Regions from separate parts of the Anaerocolumna sp. genome, predicted to be linked through region 1. Evidence: riboswitches for the same ligand, from Rfam matches in the RefSeq annotation. Region 1 holds a riboswitch; each other region holds the start of a gene.

Evidence for each region. Region 1 has a riboswitch for cyclic di-GMP ahead of RT261_RS12950 (GspE/PulE family protein). Riboswitches for the same ligand answer to the same signal wherever they lie in the genome.
Region 2: linked by a shared signal. The riboswitch ahead of RT261_RS12735 (response regulator transcription factor) and the one ahead of RT261_RS12950 (GspE/PulE family protein) in region 1 are both predicted to bind cyclic di-GMP.
Region 3: linked by a shared signal. The riboswitch ahead of RT261_RS06350 (hypothetical protein) and the one ahead of RT261_RS12950 (GspE/PulE family protein) in region 1 are both predicted to bind cyclic di-GMP.

Annotation. Positions count from the first base shown of each region.
Region 1 is NZ_DAMAUC010000015.1:12,220-20,631, reverse strand. Features, by position in the region: gene RT261_RS12970 (TfoX/Sxy family protein) at 1-39, opposite strand, end outside; gene RT261_RS12965 (ABC transporter ATP-binding protein) at 387-1,097, shown strand; gene RT261_RS12960 (hypothetical protein) at 1,114-2,700, shown strand; gene RT261_RS12955 (hypothetical protein) at 2,894-3,694, shown strand; cyclic di-GMP riboswitch class I at 3,957-4,066, shown strand; gene RT261_RS12950 (GspE/PulE family protein) at 4,232-5,929, shown strand; gene RT261_RS12945 (type IV pilus twitching motility protein PilT) at 5,953-7,008, shown strand; gene RT261_RS12940 (type II secretion system F family protein) at 7,179-8,393, shown strand.
Region 2 is NZ_DAMAUC010000014.1:66,150-74,561, forward strand. Features, by position in the region: gene RT261_RS12715 (DUF4430 domain-containing protein) at 1-310, shown strand, start outside; gene RT261_RS12720 (hypothetical protein) at 768-992, opposite strand; gene RT261_RS12725 (diguanylate cyclase domain-containing protein) at 1,128-2,051, opposite strand; gene RT261_RS12730 (chemotaxis protein CheC) at 2,044-2,676, opposite strand; gene RT261_RS12735 (response regulator transcription factor) at 2,669-3,043, opposite strand; cyclic di-GMP riboswitch class I at 3,140-3,234, opposite strand; gene RT261_RS12740 (YibE/F family protein) at 3,793-4,950, shown strand; gene RT261_RS12745 (InlB B-repeat-containing protein) at 5,162-8,412, opposite strand, start outside.
Region 3 is NZ_DAMAUC010000005.1:151,645-160,056, forward strand. Features, by position in the region: gene RT261_RS06330 (aryl-sulfate sulfotransferase) at 1-94, opposite strand, end outside; gene RT261_RS06335 (hypothetical protein) at 377-556, shown strand; gene RT261_RS06340 (hypothetical protein) at 743-886, opposite strand; gene RT261_RS06345 (HDIG domain-containing metalloprotein) at 886-1,569, opposite strand; gene RT261_RS06350 (hypothetical protein) at 1,715-2,377, opposite strand; cyclic di-GMP riboswitch class II at 2,567-2,650, opposite strand; gene RT261_RS06355 (DsrE/DsrF/DrsH-like family protein) at 2,915-5,380, opposite strand; gene RT261_RS06360 (tRNA-binding protein) at 5,556-5,885, opposite strand; gene RT261_RS06365 (helix-turn-helix domain-containing protein) at 6,075-6,626, opposite strand; gene RT261_RS06370 ([Fe-Fe] hydrogenase large subunit C-terminal domain-containing protein) at 6,851-8,089, opposite strand.

The sequences.
Region 1 (8,412 bases):
TTTTGCGGCAATGTTTGGAAGTGTGGATAATTCACCCATTCTATTTCCTCCTTATTAAGTTATAATCTGTGTTGGTAGTTGTCCTGCTATAGGACGTCAAAATCTAAGCTGTAGAAAATCTTTATTGGCGTCAAAATCCTCTATTGTTCTGTTCGCCTTTTTTGAATCTTTATGTTCCTGTTATAAACTAAATTTCCAGAAAAATCAAGAACAACTTGGAATTAAATTAAAAAGGGCAACTCTAATATTGTTCATTAATAGAAGGTATTATACTTGACAAAATAATAGCGGGAGAATATTATTTGTTTATATCTTTAGATATTTATCTGATTATGTAAAAATTAGATATAGTAATGTATGTATAATAGTTTTGTGGGAGGTTAATTATGCTAAGTATTCGTAATTTTAGTAAAGTTTACAAAGGTGGAAAGAAAGCGGTAGATAATTTGTCCTTGGAAGTAGAAGCAGGGGACATATATGGTTTTATCGGACATAATGGCGCCGGAAAGACTACAACTTTGAAAGTGGTAGCAGGGGTTCTGGATTTTGAAGAAGGAGATATTCTAATCAATGGAATGTCCATTAAGAAAGAAGGAGTTGCCTGTAAAAAAATAACTGCTTATATACCGGATAATCCGGATCTATATGAACATTTAACCGGTATCCAGTACTTAAACTTTATAGGTGATATTTATTCCATATCTAAAATAGAACGGGAAGAATTAATTAAAAAATATGGTGATGCATTTGAGCTGACTTCAAACCTTGGAGATTTATTATCTTCTTACTCACATGGTATGAAGCAGAAACTTGCAATTATATCTGCACTGATTCGTAAACCGAAGTTATTATTATTAGATGAACCTTTTGTTGGTCTGGATCCAAAGGCGTCCCATACATTAAAAACTTATATGGCGGAGTTGTGTCAAGAGGGCAGTGCAATCTTTTTCTCTACTCACGTATTGGAAGTTGCAGAAAAGCTTTGTAATAAAATCGCTATTATTAAAGGCGGTAAATTAGTTGCAAGCGGCAATACAGAGGAAGTAAAAGGTAACCAAAGCCTTGAAGAATTATTTATGGAATTAATAGAAAAATAGAAAGGTGTGGTTATTTATGAGAGAAATATGGTTACTGACCAAAGTTCAATTAGGTACAGCCTTTGATTTCAATATATCTAATAGAAGCAGAAATGCTAAAAAAAGAAACCCATTCTTTATTGTTGGAGTAACTGCGCTGCTTATATTACTTGCAGGAACGTCTTTCTTTTATAGTTTTATGTTAGGTTCTAGTTTTATGCAACTAAACACGATAGAATTAATGCCTGAATTTATGATGGCAATTACTTGTCTTGTTACAATAATAACTACTATTAATAAAGTAAAAGGAACTTTGTTTGGTTTTAAGGACTATGATCTTGTTATGTCTTTACCGGTAACCACCAGCAAGATTGTAGCAAGCCGGTTACTATTACTATATTTATTAAATATTTTATTCACATGTATAGTAATGGTACCAAATAGTATTGCTTATGGCATATTGGTAAAACCATCTCCTGTATTTTATATTATTAGTTTTGTAATGATGTTATTTATACCATTAGTGCCTATGATTGTTGCAATGATTATCGGCACAGTTATTGCAGTTATTGCCTCCAGATTTCGCCGTAGCAATCTGGTGAATTTAATTATTGTTACTGCATTTTTTGTACTTTATATGGCATTCATATTCACGGCAGATTCAGCTGAAAAAATGGGTGAAATAACAACAGCCATTACCAATCAGGTAGATAGTATGTATCTGCTGGCAAGAATGTTTCGCGGAGCAGTATGCGAATATGATATTTTATCTATTGTACTATTTGCAGGTATATCCCTAGGTGCATTTATTTTATTTTCTATTATAGTTGGAGTTGAATTTAAGAGTATTAATACAAAAATTCTGTCCAATTTTACAAGAGGTAATTATAAAGTAGGCAGTCTGAAACAATCTACACCTTTTAAAGCGCTGTTGGTAAAAGAAGCAAAAAGATACTTTTCCTCTACTCTATATGTACTTAACACGGGATTTGGTGTTGTTATTATGTTTTTAGGCTCTGTTGCATCTTTATTTCTTAGTAAAGAAACATTTGCAGAACTTTTTGATGTGCCCATTCTTGGAAGTGAATTCGGCCAGCTAATTGCAATTATGTTTGGTTTTTGTGTTGCTATGACTAATGTTACAGCCTGTTCCATTTCCCTGGAAGGAAGGAATCTATGGATATTAAAAGAATCGCCGGTAACAGAAAAGACTATATTTAATAGTAAAATTGCTCTGAATCTTATTTTAACCATACCTGCTATACTCATAAATTCAATTATCGTATTTATTGGACTGCATTTATCTTTATTGGATTTATTTATAATTATACTGTTACCAACCGCATTTGCATTTTTTGTATCTATATTTGGATTATTAGTAAATCTCAAAATGCCGAATTTAAACTGGACTTCGGAAGTAACGGTTATTAAACAAAGCGCTTCAACAACAATAGCTGTTTTATTAAATATGTTTCTATCATTTTTACCTTTTATATTAATGATGGTACTAAACATAAGACTGGCTGTTATTAATGGGCTTATGGCACTGGTATTGCTAATTCTTAGCGGCATTATGTATCGATATATTAATACAAAAGGCGTTAAAATATTTGAACAATTATAATAATAAGAAATATACAAATAGAAAGAGGCTGCTTGATAATACTGTCCAACATGTTGGATTCAGTACAGGCAGCTTCTTTCTATTTTAGAATAACAGATTACGGTTTACCTTTGCATACAAATAAGACTTTAAAGAATACTATACTTAAAACGTAGAGTGAATCATAGGTAGAATTATTCCTGGAGGTGTCATTTTGTATTGTCATATAGAAGAATTACATGATATACCAACGAATACATTAGGAGAGCCAAAAGAAATCCTGGTGGATTCATATACTTGGTCTAATAACGGGCAGACTGGTAAAACTTATACTTATAAAATGAGTGATGAAAAATATGAACGTCCTATTAATAAAGCCTATAGGATAAGTTTACATGAAGAGAAACCCTATTCCCTTTGTGTGATACATTATTATGACTTGATTGATTATGATTTGGAAGACTGTATAGGAGAAAATAAAATTGATTCGATAGCAAAAGGAATAAATATCAGCAGAGATGAAATATGGTCGATTATAAAGTCAGAGCTTGAGCCCTTACAAGATAGAATTCTTAATGAATACCAGCAAACAGAGGAATATCTGGCACGTAAACATCACCAGGAAATATTAAAAGAGTATCGTCAGGCCAAAGAGGATTTTCAAAAAGAATACGGTATTGCTGCCAGTGAATATGACAGATGCTACAATGTGTTCGGAGAGTTAATGAACTCTGAATACTTAAATCAACTGAATCAAATCCTTGAAGAAAGAATCAATATTAAAAAGACTAGCAAGAGATACCGTAAATATGCCTATCAGGAAAATTTCAATAATTATTTTAATAGCAGCAGTAGCAGCAGTATCAGCAGTGAGTTTAACGATGACGAGAGGGAAATGCTTGGAAGGTTCTATAAAATTTTGGCTAAAAAATACCATCCGGATTCCAATCCGGATATAGATACCTCTGCAGAGATCCTTCTGATTAATAAACTTAAAAAATCATGGAGGGTCTAAACTCTATGGTATATGTTATAAAAAGCCCAGAATGTAAAAGCATATTTTGTAAATATGCAAAGACTGAGTTTTAATCTAAAATGTGAAATGTGACTAAAAATATGAAAGAAAACCGGCAAGTTGACTAGAATTTTATATTGTTACAAATAGCTGAACTTAAAAAGGCAGAGATTACAAGAATACTTATGGTAATCTTTTGTGCATAATTATGTTGCATTGGAAAGAATTATAATGTATCATATTTTAATATAATCATATAAATCATAAGTCAGGGCAAACTTATCGAAAGATAAGGACGCAAAACAAGAAGCCTGTCGGGGAAAATATATCATGTATAGTATATATAGCCCCTATGGTGGTTCAGTTGCAGCTAATACAAAATATTTCTATTTTGTTTAGTTGCTTTTTTTTGCTTTTTTAATAAAAATTTTGTTGAATTGTTAATTTTAGGTGATTATATATATGATTTATGATACAATAGGACTAAAGTCCTATTGGTAAAAGATTGAAAAATAAAAGGAATCGGTGAGAGCAGGAATGGATTTTAGAAAAAATAAAAAAAGACTAGGTGATATATTAATCCAGGAAGGTCTTATTACGGAAACGGACCTTAAGACTGCCTTATCAGAGCAAAAGAAAGGCAATCGCAAATTAGGTGAAACATTAGTGGATTTAGGCTATGTGAATGAACTTGCCATTGCTAAAGCACTTCAAAAACAACTTAAGATAGATATTGTACAGCTTACTGGTATTAAAATTCCACAGGATATTCTTAACATGGTTAACGAACAGATACTACGAAAATATATGCTGATTCCTTTTGAATTTGATCAAAAGGATCCTAATACCCTTAGGGTAGCAATGTCCGATCCTATGGATATTCTGGCTGTTGATGATCTTTCTATCATAACCAATTTTAAGATAGCACCAGTAATATCACTTCCCAGAGAAATTGCAGCAACAATAGATAGGTATTATGGAAATGCGGAAGCCATGGAGGTGGCAGAGCGATATACCAAAGAAAAAGAGATACTGGACAAAGAGAAGGAAGAAAAAGAGAATAATGAAGATATAAATAATTCACCTATTGTAATATTAGTAAAGACCATGATTGAACAGGCCGTCAGGCAAAGGGCAAGCGACATACATATAGAACCATTTGAGAAAACAATACGTATACGATACCGGGTTGACGGTATATTAAAAGAAATTATGAAATATGACAACAGCCTGCTTTCAGCAATTGTAGCCAGAGTTAAGATTTTGGGAGATATGGATATCTCTGAAAAGAGAAAGCCTCAGGACGGGCGAATAGCCATGATCATAGACAGAGAAGAGTACGATATTCGTGTGTCGATACTGCCAACGATTTATGGAGAGAAGATAGTAATGAGACTTACCTCTAAAAGAGGTCTTACAAAGGACAAGAAGGAGCTTGGCTTTACGGATGAAGAAATGGAGAAATTCAATGCCATTCTTTCTAAACCTCATGGGATGATATTAGTAACCGGACCCACTGGAAGCGGTAAGTCCACAACCCTTTATACAGCACTTAGTGAGTTAAACAAGGAAGATGTTAATATTATTACGGTAGAAGATCCGGTAGAAGCCAATATTGACGGAGTGAATCAGGTTCAGGTAAATCCAAAAGCAGATTTAACATTTGCCAGTGCTCTCAGATCCATCCTAAGGCAGGATCCGGATATTATCATGATTGGTGAAATTAGAGATAATGAAACTGCTGAGATTGCTATTAAAGCCTCCATTACCGGACACCTTGTAGTAAGTACTCTTCATACAAATAGTGCGGCTAGCAGCATTACAAGACTAGAAGACATGGAAGTGGAACCTTACCTGATTGCTGATGCAACTATTGGAGTTATAGCACAGCGGTTAGTGAGAAGATTATGTCCATATTGTAAGAAGGAAAAGCAGGCGAATAAATTGGAAAAGGAATTGCTTGGACTTAAGGAGGATGAAGAACAGGTAATATATGAAGCAACCGGATGTCATATGTGTAATGAAACGGGATATTTTGGCCGTATCGGAATATATGAGATTATGCCTTTAACACCTGCACTGAAAGAATTAGTAAGTAAAAAAGGTAATGCCTTAATGATTAATAATCTGGCATTATCAGAAGGAATGAAAACTTTGAAAACCAGTGTGTCAGAAAAAGTATTGCATGGTATTACTTCCATTTCTGAAATGAAGAAAATATTATTTGATGATTAGGTAAAAGAAAGTAGGGAAAAGGTATGGTTACTATAGAGGAATTACTACAGGTTGCAAAGGATATAGGAGCCTCCGATCTCCATATTACAGTTGGGGTGCCTCCAAAATGCAGGGTCAACGGTGAGCTGCAGGATGTTGGGGACATAAAATATATGCCGAATGATACATCGGAATTAATAATGCCAATTGTTCCTGAACATTTTAGAACTGTCTTAGAGACGAAAGGAGAGGTGGATTTTTCTTATTCTATTCCCAACCTGGGTAGATATCGTGTCAATGTATTCAAGCAAAGAGGCTCCTATGCAACGGCAATTCGTCTGGTGGGTACTACAATTCCAAAACCAGAACAGCTGGGGATTCCAAGTTCAGTTGTAGAACTCACAGCTAAGAAACGAGGATTGGTTCTAGTAACGGGACCTACAGGAAGTGGTAAATCAACATCTCTGGCCTCCTTAATTGATGTGATAAATTCCAATTATAACACCCATGTAATTACCTTAGAGGACCCTATTGAATATCTGCACCATCATAAAAAGTCCATAGTAAATCAGAGAGAGATAGGCCTGGATAGCCAATCCTATAGCAATGCCCTTAGAGCAGCTCTTCGAGAAGACCCGGATGTTATACTAGTTGGAGAAATGAGAGATTTGGATACCATTTCCATCGCCATAACGGCTGCTGAAACAGGACATCTGGTATTCTCAACCTTACATACAATTGGTGCAGCTAATACCATTGACCGAATTATTGATGTTTTTCCTCCTCATCAGCAGCAACAGATTCGTATCCAGCTGGCATCAGTTTTAGAAGCTGTAATATCTCAGCAGCTGATTCCACTTTCAGGCGGGAAAGGAAGAGTGGCAGCATTCGAGGTTATGCATGGAAATACAGCTGTTAAAAATCTTATCAGAGAAGGAAAAGCATTCCAGATTCCTTCCATTATCCAAACGAATAAAAAGTCCGGCATGCAGATGATGGATGATGCAATTTTTAATCTATATATAAAACGAAAGATTGATTCCGAAAATGCATTGCATTTCGCACAGGATCCCATTGCGCTTGAGCGAAAATTATTCTAGGAGGCTAGTGTGAATTATTGAAATGCATAATTCACACCCTGATTTGTGGCAGTGCCTCGTCTGCAAGCAGACGCGGCATGCAATGGGAGCTAATGTGGAAAATTTTGATTCCCACACAGTCATTTGTACGGCAGCACAAATTTGCGTTTGCAGCAGAATGGAGGATTATAATGAACAGTTATTCTTATCTTGTCATTAATAAGAAGGGTAAAGTACAAAAAGGCAGTATAGAAGCAATGGATGTGGAGAAGGCAAAATTCTTATTAAAAGCAGAGGGTTATCTTCCGGTAACATTGGAAAAGCAAAGTTTATTAAATAAAAATATTAACATAAGCATTGGGAATCCAGTAAAACCCAGAGATTTAAGTGTATTTTGCAGGCAGTTTGTAAGTATACTCACTGCCGGTGTATCTGTTGTAAATGCACTGGATTTACTCACTCAGCAAACAGAGAATAAAGTGCTTTCCGAAGCAATTAAAGAAGTTCAGATTTCTGTTGAAAAAGGTGAGAGTCTTGCAGATGCCATGAGGGAGCAAAAGAAAGTATTTCCCTCTATTCTTACGAATATGGTTAAGGCAGGGGAAGCCTCAGGAGATCTGGAGACTGTTTTCGAGAGGCTGGCAATACATTTTGAGAAAGAGACAAAGTTAAAGCTTCAGATGAAGAAGGCTTTGATATATCCAATTATCGTAGGTTTAGTGGCTGTAACAGTCTTAGTAATTATGATGCTCTTTGTTGTTCCAAATTTTATGTCCATGTTTGCTGATATGAATATTGACATGCCATTTATGACCAGGTTTGTCATTAAAATCAGTGATTTCATGATTGCAAGATGGTATGTACTGGTTACTGTGTTAGCCTTTATTATAATTGGTTTCTCATTGTATAAAAAGTCCTCTGCCGGCAGGGAGGCGCTCGGGCGTCTAGCCTATAAGATACCTTGCTACGGAAAGTTTATTATGAAGTCTAATTCGTCAATATTAACCAGAACACTAAGTACTTTGCTGGCTGCTGGTATCTCTGTAATCGAAGCGTTGGATATTACTGCAAGAACCATGGATAACGTAGTTGCAAAAGATGCTCTGCTTTTGGCTAAAGAAGATGTTGCGAAAGGAATACCACTTTCCATTCCTATTAAGAATGCAGGAATATTCCCTCCAATGGTTTATCAAATGATTAAGATTGGAGAGGAATCCGGTGATATTGAAAGCATGCTGGAAAAGGTCGCAGACTACTATGATGAAGAAGTGGAAGCTGCCGCACAAAGATTAACTGCCGTTATAGAGCCTGCCATTATTATCTTTCTGGCTTTGCTGGTTGGAATAATTATCATGGCAATTATGCAGCCAATGCTTGCCATGTATGAAGGACTAGATAACCTATAAGCCCTAAAAGAATAATCTA
Region 2 (8,412 bases), on a different contig from region 1:
AATGTTTTTGGTCGAGCAACTTAGAAACGATACCCCGGTTTATCTCCAGAATCTGCTCGAAAGAGGGGTGGAAACTCGGTATTTACTAAACGATCCGGTCCAGTCTTCAGCGTTAGGAATTTCAGAAGACGCAAATTTTTGGCTCCACTGGATGACCGTTACGAAGTATTTTAAAAATGGTACCACCGGTAACACTCATGTCGCTTTTTCATCGTGGGGCAGTAGGTTTTCCATTAATGCTGATTTACTGAAGAAAAAAGGAAAATATTATTCAGACTTTTATGCTTACGAAATTTTACAAAAACAATAGAAGACTTGTTAAACGAGCAGATGCGATTAGAAGAACTATTGGAAATACATCATAAGAAATAAAGACGGAAGTAATAGTCTAGCATGGACATAGCTCCAAGTTAGGCTATTATTTTATTTGTTAGGGCACTACTTATGCCAATCTTCAGTATTTTTTTATATTTTTGGCTAATTCAAGTACTTTCTACTCCGATAGTTTCAAGGCTTTTAGGTTCCGATACCTTCTTTTGACCTTCTTCCATTGTTTCCAGCAAATTGCTCGAATTTTATTCGCAATCATTCATATGGCTTTGTGGTGTGACTGCTGTTCTAGATACATAAATTATTCCCACTTCCATCTGGAAGGTGCTTTTAGCCATCTTTTAATGCAAAGAAGCAATCACTTCTATCCCGTGTGATTCCCGACCATTTCCATAAGAGGAATATATCTACTTTAATCCACAACGATTCAATTTCGCTTATAAGTCAAAAATTGCCTTAATAAATCCATGGCTGAAACCAATTATATAACTTAACTTACCAGTAAATATACTTCCACATAAAATAATTGTGCCAATACTAATAAGACTAAGACTTAATCTTCTACTATTTTCTTTTTTGAAGAACATTTTAGCACCAATTATTATTATTGCAATACTAATTATCAAAACAACAGAACCTATTATAAAAGTTAATAAACCCATATCAATTCCCTCCCATTAATTTACATGATTCTCATACAGATTAAACCACGGATTTTTCTTGTCGTCAAGTACCTCATTCTTTCATTATAGCAGTACCTCATATTTTCATTATAGCAGTATATGATTCCTCTATAATTAATAATAAATATCCTCGTCATTTCTCTTGGCAATATACATAGCTTTATCCGCTTTTACAATGAGCTTGTCTATATTGTCACCATCATTAGGATAAATACTGATTCCCATACTAAATGAAAGTTTTATTTCTTCTCCATCAATATAAATAACATTTTCATTTAAGTTAATTATTTTAGAAGCTACAATTTTATAATCGGATATATCTTTCATATTAGGCAGGATAACCACAAATTCATCTCCACCATATCTTACCACAATATCACTTTCTCTTGTAGCTTTTTTTAGAATATTAGCTGCTTTGATAATGATTTTATCTCCAGCTTGATGTCCATAAGTGTCATTGATGCTTTTAAACTTATCTATATCTATAAAAATAATACCTAATAAGCTATTATTTCTCTTTGCATTTTGAATATATTTTTCAGCAAGAATGTAAAATAATGTTCTGTTTGCAACACCTGTCAGCTGATCGTAATAAGCCAGATATTCAATCTCTTTTTCTTTCTCTTTTAACTCTCTATTTACATGATACAATTCTTTGATATATTTTTTAAGCTGTTTGATTTGAGTCATCTGCCCGGTAACATTATGGAATTCCAGAAGCAGGGATGTCTTGTTTTCATCCTGAATTCTGCTGATTTTTATATTAAACCTTTCTTCCGTATGCATTAGATCCTGATGCATAGCAGCAGAAAAAAACATAGCATATCCATCATTTAGTATGTTTTTAACTACGTTTTTAAAATAATTCTTATTCAGGCTTGGTACCACTGTATATAGATTATTCCCCATTGCATTTGAACTTTTTATATTGGTAATAGCCTCCATATAATTATTCCAAAAAAAAATTTCAAAATTCTCTTTTACTATAATAATACCTTCGTTAACATTATTTAATACTTCATAACAATAGTTATTCATAAATATCAGCCTCTATCTGATCAATTTTTCTAATTAACTCGTTTAAAGATTGTAATGCTAAATCAACTATGATAGTACCTTCAATTTCTGTACTATCTATAATAAAAGTTATGTATAAGACTAAAATATGCTGATATTCGTTTTCATCAATATCTTCTCTGAAATTAATATGATTGTATATTTTAACTTCCGGCAGAGAATATTGGAGTTTGATATTAAGTAAATTACCGGTCTCTCCCAAAATGCAATTTAAAATAATGTTTCCGATTTCTTTAATTATGTCAAAATCTATATCTGTAAAACTCAAATTATCTTCATCATGAATATCTTCATTCAGACACAGATGTATAAAAGCTTTCATTTTTTCAGCCGGGAAAATCAAATTCGCTTTTCCAGTTAAATTTTCTTTAAATGAAATAGTGGAAACCATTAATGCCCCGGCAAATTTAATAGGAAGATATTCTGATATTTCTATGTCGTTTTTTGTTCTGTCTAAAATTGTTACATCCGGAATCTTTAACAATATTTTTTTACCGGTAATTTCTGAAAGCAAATCAGCAGCCTTACCTACGCTTATATTAAATACCTCTTTTAATATATCATATCTGAAACTGGACCTATCCATCTATCTTCTCCCTCATTAAATTACAAATTAACTGAGCTTTTTCATCTTGTAACGGTTTATTGAGAAAAGCCAATATATTATAAGCTTCTACCTCTTCCCGAATGTTTTTTTGAACATCTGCAGATATTACAATTATCTTTGCGAATTCATCCTGTGCTTTTATTAATCTTATCAGTTCCTGTCCGCTTAATTTGGGCATTAACAAATCAGTAATAACAAAATCCGGTTTTAATTTTTCATATAGTTCAATTCCCTCTTCTCCATCATTTGCAAAGCTAAGTTCTACATCATCCATGTTTTTTTTAATTAAATTAGCAGCAATTTTTTGTGAAAAAACAGAATCATCAACGATTAACACTTTTATCATTCATAACACTCCTTCTAATGCATTTTTATTCCATCTAATAATAAACCTAATTAAAAATAAAAAAACAACTAAGTAAAATCATACTGATTCTACCTTAGTTGCAACTGAACGACCATAGGAAATGCATATTATTTTCCGACAGGCTTCTAGCTTTGCGTCCCTATCTTTCAATAGGTTTGCCAATCTAATATATGTAATGTTTTTATAATTTTCTAAACTCTATTATATTTCATATCTTAATAATAATATATATCTTATTAATTATGAACTAATTTTCAACAATTTTCAATCCATATCTTGCTTTTTTTATGACTATTTTTTGTTAACCTACATTTTCTTGGAATATTCTCTGATTAGAAACCTGCTAAAGTGTATTGAAAGAGATAATAAAATGGTCATTCTGAGCTTGAAAGGTATGCCGCCCATGAATAAGGGTCCTTCCAGTATGAGCTTTAGTTTTGCTAAATTACTCCCAGAATGACTATATTATTAAAATTCCTTTTATATTGGCCCGTGCTCCACATATAAAGACTCCCCTGAAATCCAGAATCATTATTTTCTGCTGTGGCTTTCAAATTCAAGTGTAATTGAAACCGTAACATTTAAACAAAATCTGTAATTATAAGTTGCTTTTTTTTGTAAAAAATGCTAATATTTACTACAGACCCTGTAAATAATAATAGATTGCAAGGCTATTATTTCAGACCTCCAGATCTTCTTGCAAATACTGTTGTATAAGGAGAATAACATTGGATAAGAGGAAAACACTGATTATTAAAGTAGCAGCTGCGGTAATATTTATTGCATTTTTTTCAATTCTGTTATATTTTGCTAATCAAGGCAATCCGGAAAATTATAAAACCGGTGCCAATTCACCGATCAAATATGTGAAAGCAAAAGTAATTAAAGTTTTAGAAGATAATACACAAATAGATGAGAATTCCGAAGGACTAAAGCGTGGACACCAGCTGCTTGAAATCAAGATATTAAGCGGCGAACATAAAGGTGAGACACAAATCATAGATAACTATCTGGGACTGCTGTACAATGTTTATGCAAAAGAAGGAACCAGGATTATCGCCAGAATAGATACTCACGACGGAGAATTTAGTGCTTCCATCTATAATTATGACCGCTCCTTTTTAATATATGGGATAATTATTCTCTTTTCTGCTCTCTTATGTATCATTGGCGGAAAGAAAGGGTTTATGGCTTTGGTGGGATTAATTTTTACAATCCTTTGTGTATTGAATATTCTGGTACCATTGATTTCAAAAGGAGTTCCGGTACTTCCCCTAACCATATTAATTGTTGTAGTAACTACCATAGTATGCCTGATATTACTGGACGGAATCAATCCCAAGACATTCTCTGCTATAACAGGTACAATATTAGGAGTCTTGGTGGCAGGAATACTTGCATACATAGTAGGTAAATTAGCACATATCAGCGGATTAAATATGGAAGAAGCTGAATCAATGCTGTTAATAGCTACGGATAACGGTTTGAAAGTAAGAGATTTACTGGTTGCCGGAATACTGATATCCGCTCTGGGAGCAGTTATGGATACGGGAATGAGTATATCCTCTGCAATTTACGAATTACACTCAGTGAACCCAACAATGAAATCTATTGAATTGTTTCAATCCGGAATGAATATCGGTAAAGATGCTATGGGCACAATGGCAAATACATTAATCTTAGCATTTGCAGGTTCCTCTTTAAATCTTGTACTTATGATATTTGCTTATGGAATTCCATTTTCGCAGATCATTAATACGGATTTAATTGCCCTTGAAATAATAAGAGCCATAACGGCAAGTATAGGTATTATTCTGAGCGTACCAATTGTGGCATTTATCGGTTCCCGGGTTATGGCTGGAAAAGATAGCAAAAACAGAATTTAAGTCTTTTAAATATATAGTGATTTAACCCAATGACATGAAGCAAAGTCTTATATTATTGCACATATCGAGCCAGTTTAAGTGGTCTTCCTCCCACTAGGCTGGCCATGAATTCAGTCAATAAGCGAAGAATCTCACCTTAAAATGAGATTCTTCGCTTAAATTCTGCTTTGTTTAATTTGCTCTTACAATTGTTTCTACCGCTGCGACCGCTTTATTTCCTTCGGCTTTTATATTCCATATACCTCCACAAAGCGCCACCAAGAAGAATTAACATACATCCTATTGCAATAATAGTTGTAATAATTGAATTATCCTTTATTACCTCTTTTACAACTTGGAAAACTGTAATACTCTTGTCTTCATCTGCTTCTTCTTTTTCATCCTCTATCGCCTCTTCTATCTTGGCTTCTATTTCCTCTTCTTTTTTAGTATCATAAGTATGTTGTTCTGGTTTTACTTCAACAATTTTCGCTTCTTGCCCATTACTGTCACCACTTAAAGATGAATTAGATTCATCAGAAGATGTGGGTTCGTCCTTTTTGGATTGATTTCCACTAGCTTTACCTTCGCTAGCCTTGCCTCCACTAACTTTACCTCCTCTACTTGAATCCTCAGGTAATATAATGACCTTGGCATCACCTGCATCCTCTTTATCTGATACTTTAGGAACTACTCTTTCGGAACCATCTGAATCATTTGAGTCATCCGATACTACTGCATTTCCTTCTTGATTATTCTGAGCAGTACCATCCGTACTATTGCTACCTTCTGTTCCATCCTTACCGGTTCCAGTTCCTTCTGCTCCTTCACCTTCGGTTCCATTACCACCAGTTCCTTCACCTTCAGCCCCATTTCCTCCGGTTCCGTTTCCTCCTGTTTCTTCGCCACCATTTCCAGTACCACCGTTTCCTTCTCCACCGTTTCCTTCTCCACCGTTTCCTGGGCTCTCGGGGTTCTCGGGGTTCTCGGGATTTTCTGGATTTTCTTCTGATAATTCTTTCTTTACAATTTCAATTACTGCTTTAATGATACTTATATTATCGTTTGTTATAATTAAGGTTCCATCATCAATTATTTTTTCGACTCCGTCCTGGATTAACATCATATCTTTTAATACATATTTCAGTTCAAAGCCCTCTGGCACTTCACCTTTATACTCATTTAATGTTACATTAACAACAAATCTAGTGTCTTCTGGTACGAAACGAATTTGTCCATCACTAATGCTGCCTGTCTCAGATGTCAACAAAATATTGCCACCTTCTTCAATAATTTCACTTCCATCTACCTCTACCATCCCATAATGCGGTTGGCCCAAAATAGGAATTTGATCAATCGTATCCATTGTCCAGGTTTTATCTGTATTATAATAGTCCAGATAATAAGCCAAAGAGCCATCTGAAAAATCAATCTTACCTTTTGCAGTTGCTCCTTCATTTATATCTATTACAGCAGGAAGTAGAGATGTAGTATTAATATAAAAGCAATTGCTAATATTACTTTTTAAATTAGTAGTACAGATTCCAGCAATTCCGTCTTTTCCCTGTAACATATTTCCATACCAATAGCAACTTTTAATTTCTGTTGCAGTACTAGCTGCTCCTGCAATTCCGCCGACCGTTCCCGAAAGAGCAATTACATCTCCTGTCACATAACAATTGCGAATAATTCCTTGTTCAAAATCATTTCTAAGAGTACCTATAATTCCTCCTGCTGTGGTGTTACCTGTTATAGTTCCTGTACTCATGCATCTCTCTATATTAGCAGATCTTGCCGTACCAATAATACCGCCTGTAACTCCATTTATTGAAACTATGTTACCCATATTACTACATTGAACAATCTGTAATGAATCCATTCCCTGGTCACCCACAATACCACCTACTTGGTTATTAGCCGTTACCGTTGCATTATTGATACAAGAAATAATATCGTAAGTGGAAAGTCCGACAATTCCTCCAATTTGTGAAGATGTACTGGTAATTGCTGTGTTTTCTTCCGTAACACAGTCACGAATGGTACCATAAGTATCCTCACTGGTTGCTAAGCAACCTACAATACCACCGGACATACCTGAAGTACATTCAATATTACTTCCTGCGAGAAGTTTACACCCTGATACTTCACTATACTTAAAGACACCAACAATTCCACCTGTATATTGACCGCCCTTTACTACTAATTTGGAATTACAGTCTGTAATATAGCCTGTACTAACTCCTGCAATACCGCCAGCGCACATTTTAAACGTAGCATTTGTTAGATCCATACTACTTATATCACTAGAACAATTCGTAATTAAGCCAAAATTAAAACCGGTTATTCCCCCAAAACACATTCTGCTATTTGGTTCTAGTACACCCACAATGCTAAGATTGGCTACTTCTCCTTGCATACCAATACAACCGAATAACGGATATATTTGATTGCTTTCAAGCGTGATCGTATAACCTGTTCCATCAAAGTTTCCTTCAAAAGGTCTAGAGCTATCTTGTGGATTCCTTGACTTAAGTTGTGCTGGTGATGATATATTATTATGAAATCCAATTGACTCCCAAGCCTTGCCATAGTCACTTAAATCAATATTGTTTCCTAATCGAAAATAGCATCCGGTATAAGACTTTGAAGAATTCACATTTTGTGCCAACCTTGCTAATTCCTCCACGGTTTTTATAACAACAGCAGTTTCCTTAGTTTTTCCCTTTTCCAATCCGTCGATTTCCTTCCAATGAGCATATAAAGTCATATCCTCCTCTACAGGGATACTAAAATCATATTTTATTCCGCCTTGTTTTGATGTATACCAGCCGATAAATTCATATTCAATAACAACCGTACCGCTTTCCCATACAGGATCCGCTGGTAAAGGAATGTAATCCCTACGATTCAATTTTATTGGTTCCGGTTCTTCACTACCTATACTGTCCTCCGGTCTGTTGTTCTTAAATATAACTGTAACTTCTTCCCCATCTCCCCATTTTGCTTCTAATACTAAGTCGCTTTTTACAAGGGAAGAGAACTCATATAATTCTCCATTGATATACCAGCCCATAAATTTCTTATTTTTCAAAGCTGGGTCAATTGGTTTTCTAACACGTCCCCCACCCAGAACAATTTGTTCCTCCGGTTCGGGAATTCCACCTTTCGTGTCAAATACAACCTTATATTCTCCTTCCGGTGGTTCTATCTCAAATTCAACTGCCACTGTAATATCATCTTCCGGCATAATAAAGTAAATAAATTCATCTTCAATGATTACATCAATCTTTCTTCCTTCCGTATCCTTAACAATCACTTTTCCAACTACATATCCGGAATCGGGGATCGCTGTTAACGTTATATATCTTCCCCCCACTCCAAATGTTTGATCTATCATTGTTCCACCTAAGGATGCTGTAGTCATGATTTTATAAACAAGTTGATTCCCATCTTTTGACAAAACAGGGCACCTCTCACTTTGGC
Region 3 (8,412 bases), on a different contig from region 1:
TAACAATAATATTATTGGGTTTATCTTTTGAACATCCTGTAAAAACCACCATCATAAATAGCATGATTATAAAGGTAATAAATCGCTTTTTCATAACTTCCTCCATTATATTATAAAAGCTTATTTCTCCTTATCCACTTTATGTACATTCTACACATTAACACAAAATTGTGGCAAATATGTGAAATATTTTATGAAATATTCTGAAAATCCGGGGGAAAAAGAAACTTACATAATTTTACTAGCGTATTTGTCCTAGCTATAGTATTATCACGAATCCTCCACATAATCAAGTTATTTTTTATATATACATGTCTCAATTTGATGTATATGGTTTTATTTTATACAAATACTATTCAAAAAAGGAGGAAATGCAATGGTACCATTAAAAGATAATAAAGGAACGCCAACCAAAAGAACTGCTGCGAAAGATAATACAAATATGACTAACAAAGATAACGCAAACGATGGGAACGGAGCATCGGATATGGACAAACAGGGCACTAAAGTAAACGAATTGGTAGATTCGGGTTTAAAAATCACTAAAACCCAATAATGTTCTTATGAAAACTGCCATTGGGAAAGTATACTCCCCATGGCAGTTTTTCAAGAATCCTTACTAATCAAACATAGTAAGAAATATATATTTAATTTATAAAAGCGCTCTCTATTTCAGAAATCATTTTTTAAATCGAACTCCGATCCTGGATGAATACCAGATATCAGTGTCAAGAGAAATCATCTATTTCCAGCTTTTATTTTGACTTTTGTTTTCTGTCTTATCCTCTGTTTTATCGGAACTACAGTCTACTAAAGAATTAGTTTTTAATTGATGATCTTTTTTGTTAATGTTATTTCTGCCTTTATTATCTTTTCTCTCTCTCATTACTTTACCATTCCTTTCAAAACTTTCAATTTATTAAGAAAAAGCTGAATGGTTTCTTCCTCTTTATTCTTATCTGCATTTTTTCTTCCCAGTCTGTCACATAAGCCTAATAGGGCAACTTCATTAATATCCGTATAATTTATCATCTCTTTTGGTTTTGCAAAAGGCAAATCTTTGGTAACATACAATATATGCATGTGATACCTCACAAGGCCTATTACATCATTAATAAACTCTTCTTCACAAGAAAAATATGACAAAAATCTTCTGGTTAATTCTGCTCCTACTTTATCGTGATCGTATGCGGTAATTTTTCCTTTTTTCTCTCTTGTTGTATCCGGTTTCCCTAAATCATGTAATAATGCGGCCCACATAAAGGCCTCCGGATTTTTGCTTTTTTCTCTTACTTTAGCAGCTTCCTCTACAACAAGCATAGTATGATTCCATACATTTCCTTCCGGATGGTGTACGGTGGATTGTTCTGTTTCCTTTAACCTTAATAACATAGAAAAAGGAATGTCTTGAAATATATGATTATTAGATAAACTATTTAAAAAGTCTGATGGTTTTTCATCTTCCATTAAATGTTGATGGATTTCGTTAAATAAATTAACTTTTTTTATGGAGTAATTATCTCCCTCGTCTTTTAAAACCTTCCTACTATTTAAATCAGCTATCTCCATTTTTTCTGCACTCCTCTTTCTATGTGATATTATTATTTTCATAATATATAAATTTTATGTAAGCTTGTTTTTATATAATCCATGGAAAAACAGTTTATTAAAGCAAGAAATGGCAGTCTTTTACTGACGGCCATTTCTTCTTTTCTCATGATGTAACTAGTAGTTCAAAAATAGAATATGAATTGGTTTCTTTAAGCTTTTTAAATTTATTTTCAAAAGATGCTAAATCATCATAAGTTAAATCTAATGCAATATTATAGAGTTCTGAAAACCCGTCCTCTATGTCATAGATGTCCTCTTCCTTTAATAAAGCATCCAGTTTTTCCACACTTAGATTCGTTACATTTTTGAATAGTTCCAAGTCCATGTTACACAGCTTAAATTCGTATTTCTCTAAACCCTCTCCCATAGTATACCGGGTAATAATCTTTCCCTTATGAAATAATAAGATACTAAAAACATCATCATCTAAATTACCGGTTCCAATAACCGGAGTCTCTAAATATTTAGATAAGTTTATTCCTTCTGTTTCCATGTTTTCTAAAGAATATGATTCATCATATACAGAAATGAATTTATTATTATTTATCAGTATCAGTTTTGGGGTGTTCTCAAATAAATCCTGGAGAAAACTAAATAGACTAAACTTATTATTTATATATTCATCATCAATAGATTCTGTCAAACCTTCCCGGATATTACTTATATTATTAGAGGTGGTATTATTACTGAAGTATTGCTCCAACTGTTTTTGTGTTTCTTTTGTATCTTCTGCAATTATATGAAAACTTGCATAATTTTGTCCCATTATATTCTCCTATCTAACGTTCTTATGTTGAATTATAAGAACATGAAAAAATCCGACTATCCTGTCTATTTACTCGGAATCAATAATAAATTTATTATTTTCGAAAATCATGGGGCTTATGCAAGAAAGAAATGCAAGGAAAGAGATATCTATTCTACTTAACGTAAAATAAATGTCCCTTAAAAAGTAACATAAAATTGCCGGTTGCACTACTTGCTATCTATACCCCAAGTGCCCAAATACAGGATATATCATAACGCATCAATTTTATTGAATTATATTCAATTTTTAATAGATGGCTCAACTGTTTACCATTCTATACCATGTTTATATATTAATCAAGCTATTTTATTTCAGGTAGAATCCTGCTTATATCTGTTTAAATATAATTTCTCAGATCATTAACTGACATTCTAAGCATAAATTCAGCATAACTAAATTCTATCGCCAAAGAAACTCTCCTATAATAAGTCTCTTCACTTATAATTCAGTACAGCTGAATTTATATTCAAAATGTACCTAGAATTATCAAACAAATCAAGATATGAATAATGACATATCCGATTCTTCTGCATTAGCAAGCATAGCGGCCGCACCGCCCGGTTTCACACCATCTATTAATTCTTCCATTTTAATTCCCATAACGTCCATACTCATGGTGCAGGCAATTAATTCTACTCCATTGTCTATTGCGGCTTGAATCAAGCTTTCCAAACTCTCCACATTTTTCTTTTTCATCACATTGCGAATCATTTTAGAACCCATACCTGCCATATTCATTTTGGACAAAGATAATTTTTTGCTTCCTCTAGGCATCATAAATCCAAACATTTTGCTCATAAAATCTTTTTTTACAGATACTTTTTTCGGCTTTCTTAAGATATTTAAGCCCCAGAAAGTAAAGAACATACTTACTTTTCGTCCCATGGCCGCTGCCGCATTCGCTATGACAAAAGAGGCAATGGCTTTATCTAAATCTCCTGAAAATACAATAATATTTTTGTTATTTCCTTCGGAAAGAGGTGCACTGCAATCTCCTCCGGATTGGGTGTTTACGCATCCTTTTTTGACAGAAGCTTTGGTTATTCCTCTCTCAGAAACTATGCCTTGAAATGTATTTCCGGTTCTTCTGCACCAGGCCTCAACATCCGCTGCGAATGCCTGATCCGTGGTAGTTATTTCTATTATATCATCATTCTCTGCATTTTTTATTGCTTCTGATAACTTCATAATTGGTCCCGGACATTGAAGGCCGCAGGCATTAATCTCAAGTTTATTCACCGGTTTTTCAGATACAGAAGCAGCTTCCAATTTATCCGGCACCGCTCTTTCTTCATCACGTACAATCATTGGTTTATTATAGTAGATTGTATTATATAAACGATAACCCCCTGATAAATTATAGCATTCATACCCGTTCTGCTCTAATATGCGGCAGGCAAGATATCCCCGAAGACCAATCTGACAGGTTACATACACTGGTTTTGATTTATCTAATTCATGCAGCTTCTCACGCAGATCATCTAATGGAATATTGATAAATCCATCTATAGAACCATTTGCATACTCCATACTGGTACGAACATCCAGCAAACTGACACTGCCATCCCTTGGTAGATCCTTTACTTCATTCCAATGGAAGATTTTAACCTTTCCGGTCATTATATTCTCTGCCACAAAGCCCGCCATATTAACCGGATCCTTTGCTGATGAGAATGGAGGTGCATATGCCAGCTCTAACTCTGTTAAATCATATATGGTCATTCCTGCTCTCATGGCAGTTGCAATAACATCCAGCCTCTTATCTGCTCCTTCATACCCTACTACTTGAGCACCTAAGATCTTGCCCTTATCTTTTTCAAAAATAAGTTTAATTGACATATTTACAGCACCGGGATAATAGGAAGCATGTGAAGCGGAATAGGTAAAGGATTTTTCATAATTTAAACCCAATTGCTTTGCTCTTGCCTCGGTTATTCCGGTATTAGCTATTGTTAAATCAAAGCATTTTAAGATTCCCGTTCCCTGGGTTCCATTATAAGTACTTGAAATTCCAATTATATTCTCAGCAGCAATCCTTCCTTGTTTATTGGCCGGTCCTGCCAAAGGAATATATCCATCATCACCTGTAACAAAATCTTTAATCTGAATTGCATCGCCAACTGCATAAATATCCTTATCGGAGGTTTGCATATTAGCATTCACTATTATTGCGCCCTTAGGGTTCACTTCTAAACCTGCTTCTCTGGCTAATGTACTTTCTGGTCTGACACCAACAGACATAATTACCATATCCGTTATGATTTCACCATTTCCAAGAATTACTTTTAATTCTTCTCCATGGTTTCTGATCTCCTTAACACCATCTTTAAGAATTAAATTAACACCTTTACTACGGATATGATTATGAACTTCACAAGCCATATCATAGTCAATGGGTGCTATTACATGATCTGCAAATTCTACTATGGTGACTTTAAGACCGGCAGCATAAAGATTATCTGCCATCTCAACTCCAATGTAACCACCGCCTACTATCACTGCGCTTTTTACATGTCTTTGATCTGCATAATCTTTAATCCTATAAGTATCCGGTATATTGCGAAGGGTAAATACTTTTTCGTTATCCCCACCTTTTATATTCGGTTTTGCAGGTGCCGCGCCAGAGGATAATATCAGCTTATCATAAGTTTCTTCATAAGTTTCATTGGTTTTAAGATTCTTAACCTTAACCAGTTTTTTATTTACATCAACAGATACTACTTCCTGTAACACTCTTACATCTACATTAAATCTGCCGTGAAAACTTTCCGGTGTTTGTAATGTCAAGGCTTCTTTTTCCGTAATTTCTCCACCTATATAATAAGGTAATCCACAGTTTGCAAAGGAGATGTATTCTCCTTTCTCGAACATAATTATTTCTGCTTTTTCGTCTAATCTCCTAAGACGTGCAGCGGCAGACGCTCCTCCAGCAACCCCGCCAACAATAATTACTTTGCTCATATTAACCCTCTCTTTCTTATAAAAACTATCAACCGATCAGAAATAAAATGTCTGCATTATTTCTATTAATTATATTGGATTTTAATATATGTTAATAATATCACAAAATAAATATAGTAACTGTGACTTTGTCACAGTTACTATCAAAAATAGTTATTGGAAGGTTGATACAAGGTTATCCCAGTTTGTCACCTTTTTCAACCTTTTGCTGAGGGGATATAAGAACAACTCCATTCTTTGAATAAACCCCAAGTATAAGCGCTTCTGACATAAAATCTGCAATCTGTCTTGGAGGAAAGTTCATAATTCCAAGAACCTGCATACCTATCAGTTCTTCCGGGGTATAGCATTCAGTTATCTGCGCGCTTGACTTCTTTATACCTATTTCATTTCCATAGTCAACCCAAATTTTATACGCTGGTCTTTTTGCTTTCGGAAAACTTTCGCATTGAATAATTTCACCAACTCTTATATCCAGATTCAAAAAATCATCAAATGTTGCCATTTCAAATCCCCCATATCTCTAATTGTATTTGCTTTATTGATGCCTTATCACTGTATATTACAATATTTATGTATATGTTATGACATATTTTAATATAGTATAGCATACAAGAAGAACATTAAACAAGTGATTTTCCTAATTAAAGACTTAAAATGATTACTTATCAAGTTCAAAACCGTTCTTATTATCTCATAGGATGGGATAGAATAAAATGCTTTGGATAACGCACTTTTCATTGTATGGATTAGAATACGAATGATTTATGTTAGCTTGAAATCTTATTATCTGGTTTTTTTCCAGAATGATTGTTTCCTCTACTAATCTTAGTTCTATTTTTCCTTCCATTATAAAAACACATTCTTCGTTTTGGTGTGCTTGGGATTTGTGTTCACAACCCGGATCAATCTCTATACAAAACATTTCAAAATTTTGTATTGGATCATAAGGAATCATGGTAAAGATTCTCATATGCCCGTTTTCTTCTAGAGTGGGTTTCATATCCTTTATATCAGCAATTTTGTAATTAAAATCATTACTTTCCATGAAATACGAAAGAGGAACCTTCATGCCTGTTGCGATCTTGAGTAAGGTATTAAACGTAGGAGAAGATTGTTCCCGTTCTATTTGACCAAGCATTGGTTTACTGACACTTGTAATTTTTGAAACTTCATCCAATGTTAGATTTCTACTCTTTCGTAATGTTTTCAGGCGTTCCCCAATCGGTACCTTTGGCAGTTCCATATATACCTCCTCTTTTGTCTAAATACGTGTTAAATGATATGTTAAATATAATCTATATTTAGCATAAGTGCAATGACGTCTTGGTCTAATATCCTCCTAAACTCAAAATATTTTAAAGAGGATATTATTTATTAAACGAAAGCACAAGTACCACAATATAAAAGGCAAAGAAATCTATTATCAATAAGATTCTTCGCCTTTTACAATCGACTTTAAACTATTTATTAAAAATATCGGGTAAATATATCACTTTTTTCAAGGAGACTTTCCACGGTATCAAATCCAAGTCTATGAAGGAGTTCAATAACATAAGGATTGTCTATAGGTGTGGGATAGCTGGCATCTTCTCCATATTGAATTACATGTTCCCGTCCCAGATTACGGTCAATCATTACTTTAGGTCCACCGACGCAGCCACCGACACAGCCCATGCCTTCATAGAAGTTAGCCTGAATCTCACCCTTTTGTATTTGAGCAATCATCTCCCGGCAGGCCGGTACACCGTCTGCCTGTCTGGTGCGTACCGTAATTTTACGGTCAGGGTTCAGGCGTTTTACTGTGCTGGATACTGCTTCGCTAACTCCTCCTGTTTTGGCATAGATTCTTCCTGCCCTAGAGGAATGATCTTTTTCACTTTCTTCCATCTCCATCGGATTAATATTAGCAAATTCAAATATGTCCTGTACTTCCTGGAAAGTAAGTACGAAATCCACTGCATCGGCTATGTCTTTTTCCTTTGCTTCTGCTTTTTTCGCTATACAAGGGCCAATAAACATAGTAAGTGCATCTGGATGCAGTGCCTTTATGGTACGTCCTGCTGCCACCATTGGTGAAACAGCACCGGGTACATGAGGCATCAATTCATTATAAATTTTACGGATCATCCCGATCCAAATCGGGCAGCAACAGCTGGTTAATTGATAATCTGTTTCAGTAAGAATATTTTTATCAAATTCCAAAGCCTCTTTCAAGGTTAATATATCTGCAAATAAAGCCACTTCAATCATACCATCAAATCCAAGTTTCTTAAAAGCTGTACGTAACTTTCCCGGCGTAACATCATTACTGAATTGTCCTAAAAAAGCGGGTGCAATTAAAGCATATACCGGTCCTTTCGCTTTACGCATAGCGTCTAAGGCAGGTAGTATATCGCGGCTTGCTGTCAATTTTTTGGAATCGCAGTTATCAATACATGCATAGCAGCCTACACATTTTTCTTTATCAATTCGAATAACTCCATCTTCATCCTTTGTGATGGCATCAAATATACAGCTTTCCGAACATTTTGCAGGTCCATCGTCGGGACATTCACACTTACCTATATGAATTACAGAACCATATTTTTCAGGATATAATAAGCAATCCAAATGATGTGGATCATATTCCGGTGATATTTGTGGTGCCCCATTGGTTTCCAAGGATTCCTTTACTAGTTTACGATATAATTCTTCAAATGTTGCCATATAAAAACCTCCTTACAAGCTTTCCTGCTATACAATTATTGCACTACTTTTAATCATATTTTCCATTGTTTTTATCTTTTCCTACATTATTCTATTTTATCACTGGTTTCGGCTAATGTATAGAAGCTATTTATAACATATTTGGTATCTGACATAAGATTTTATCATCTTTATTATGCTGATTATAATAAAAAATATGTACTTTATACCAATCCTGATTACAAAACTTCCATGAAATCAAACAAAAGAGAAAGCGTATTTTCATGCCTTAATATAAGTGTTCTTTTCTTTGGCATGCTTGATCAATATTAATAGGTTCCCTT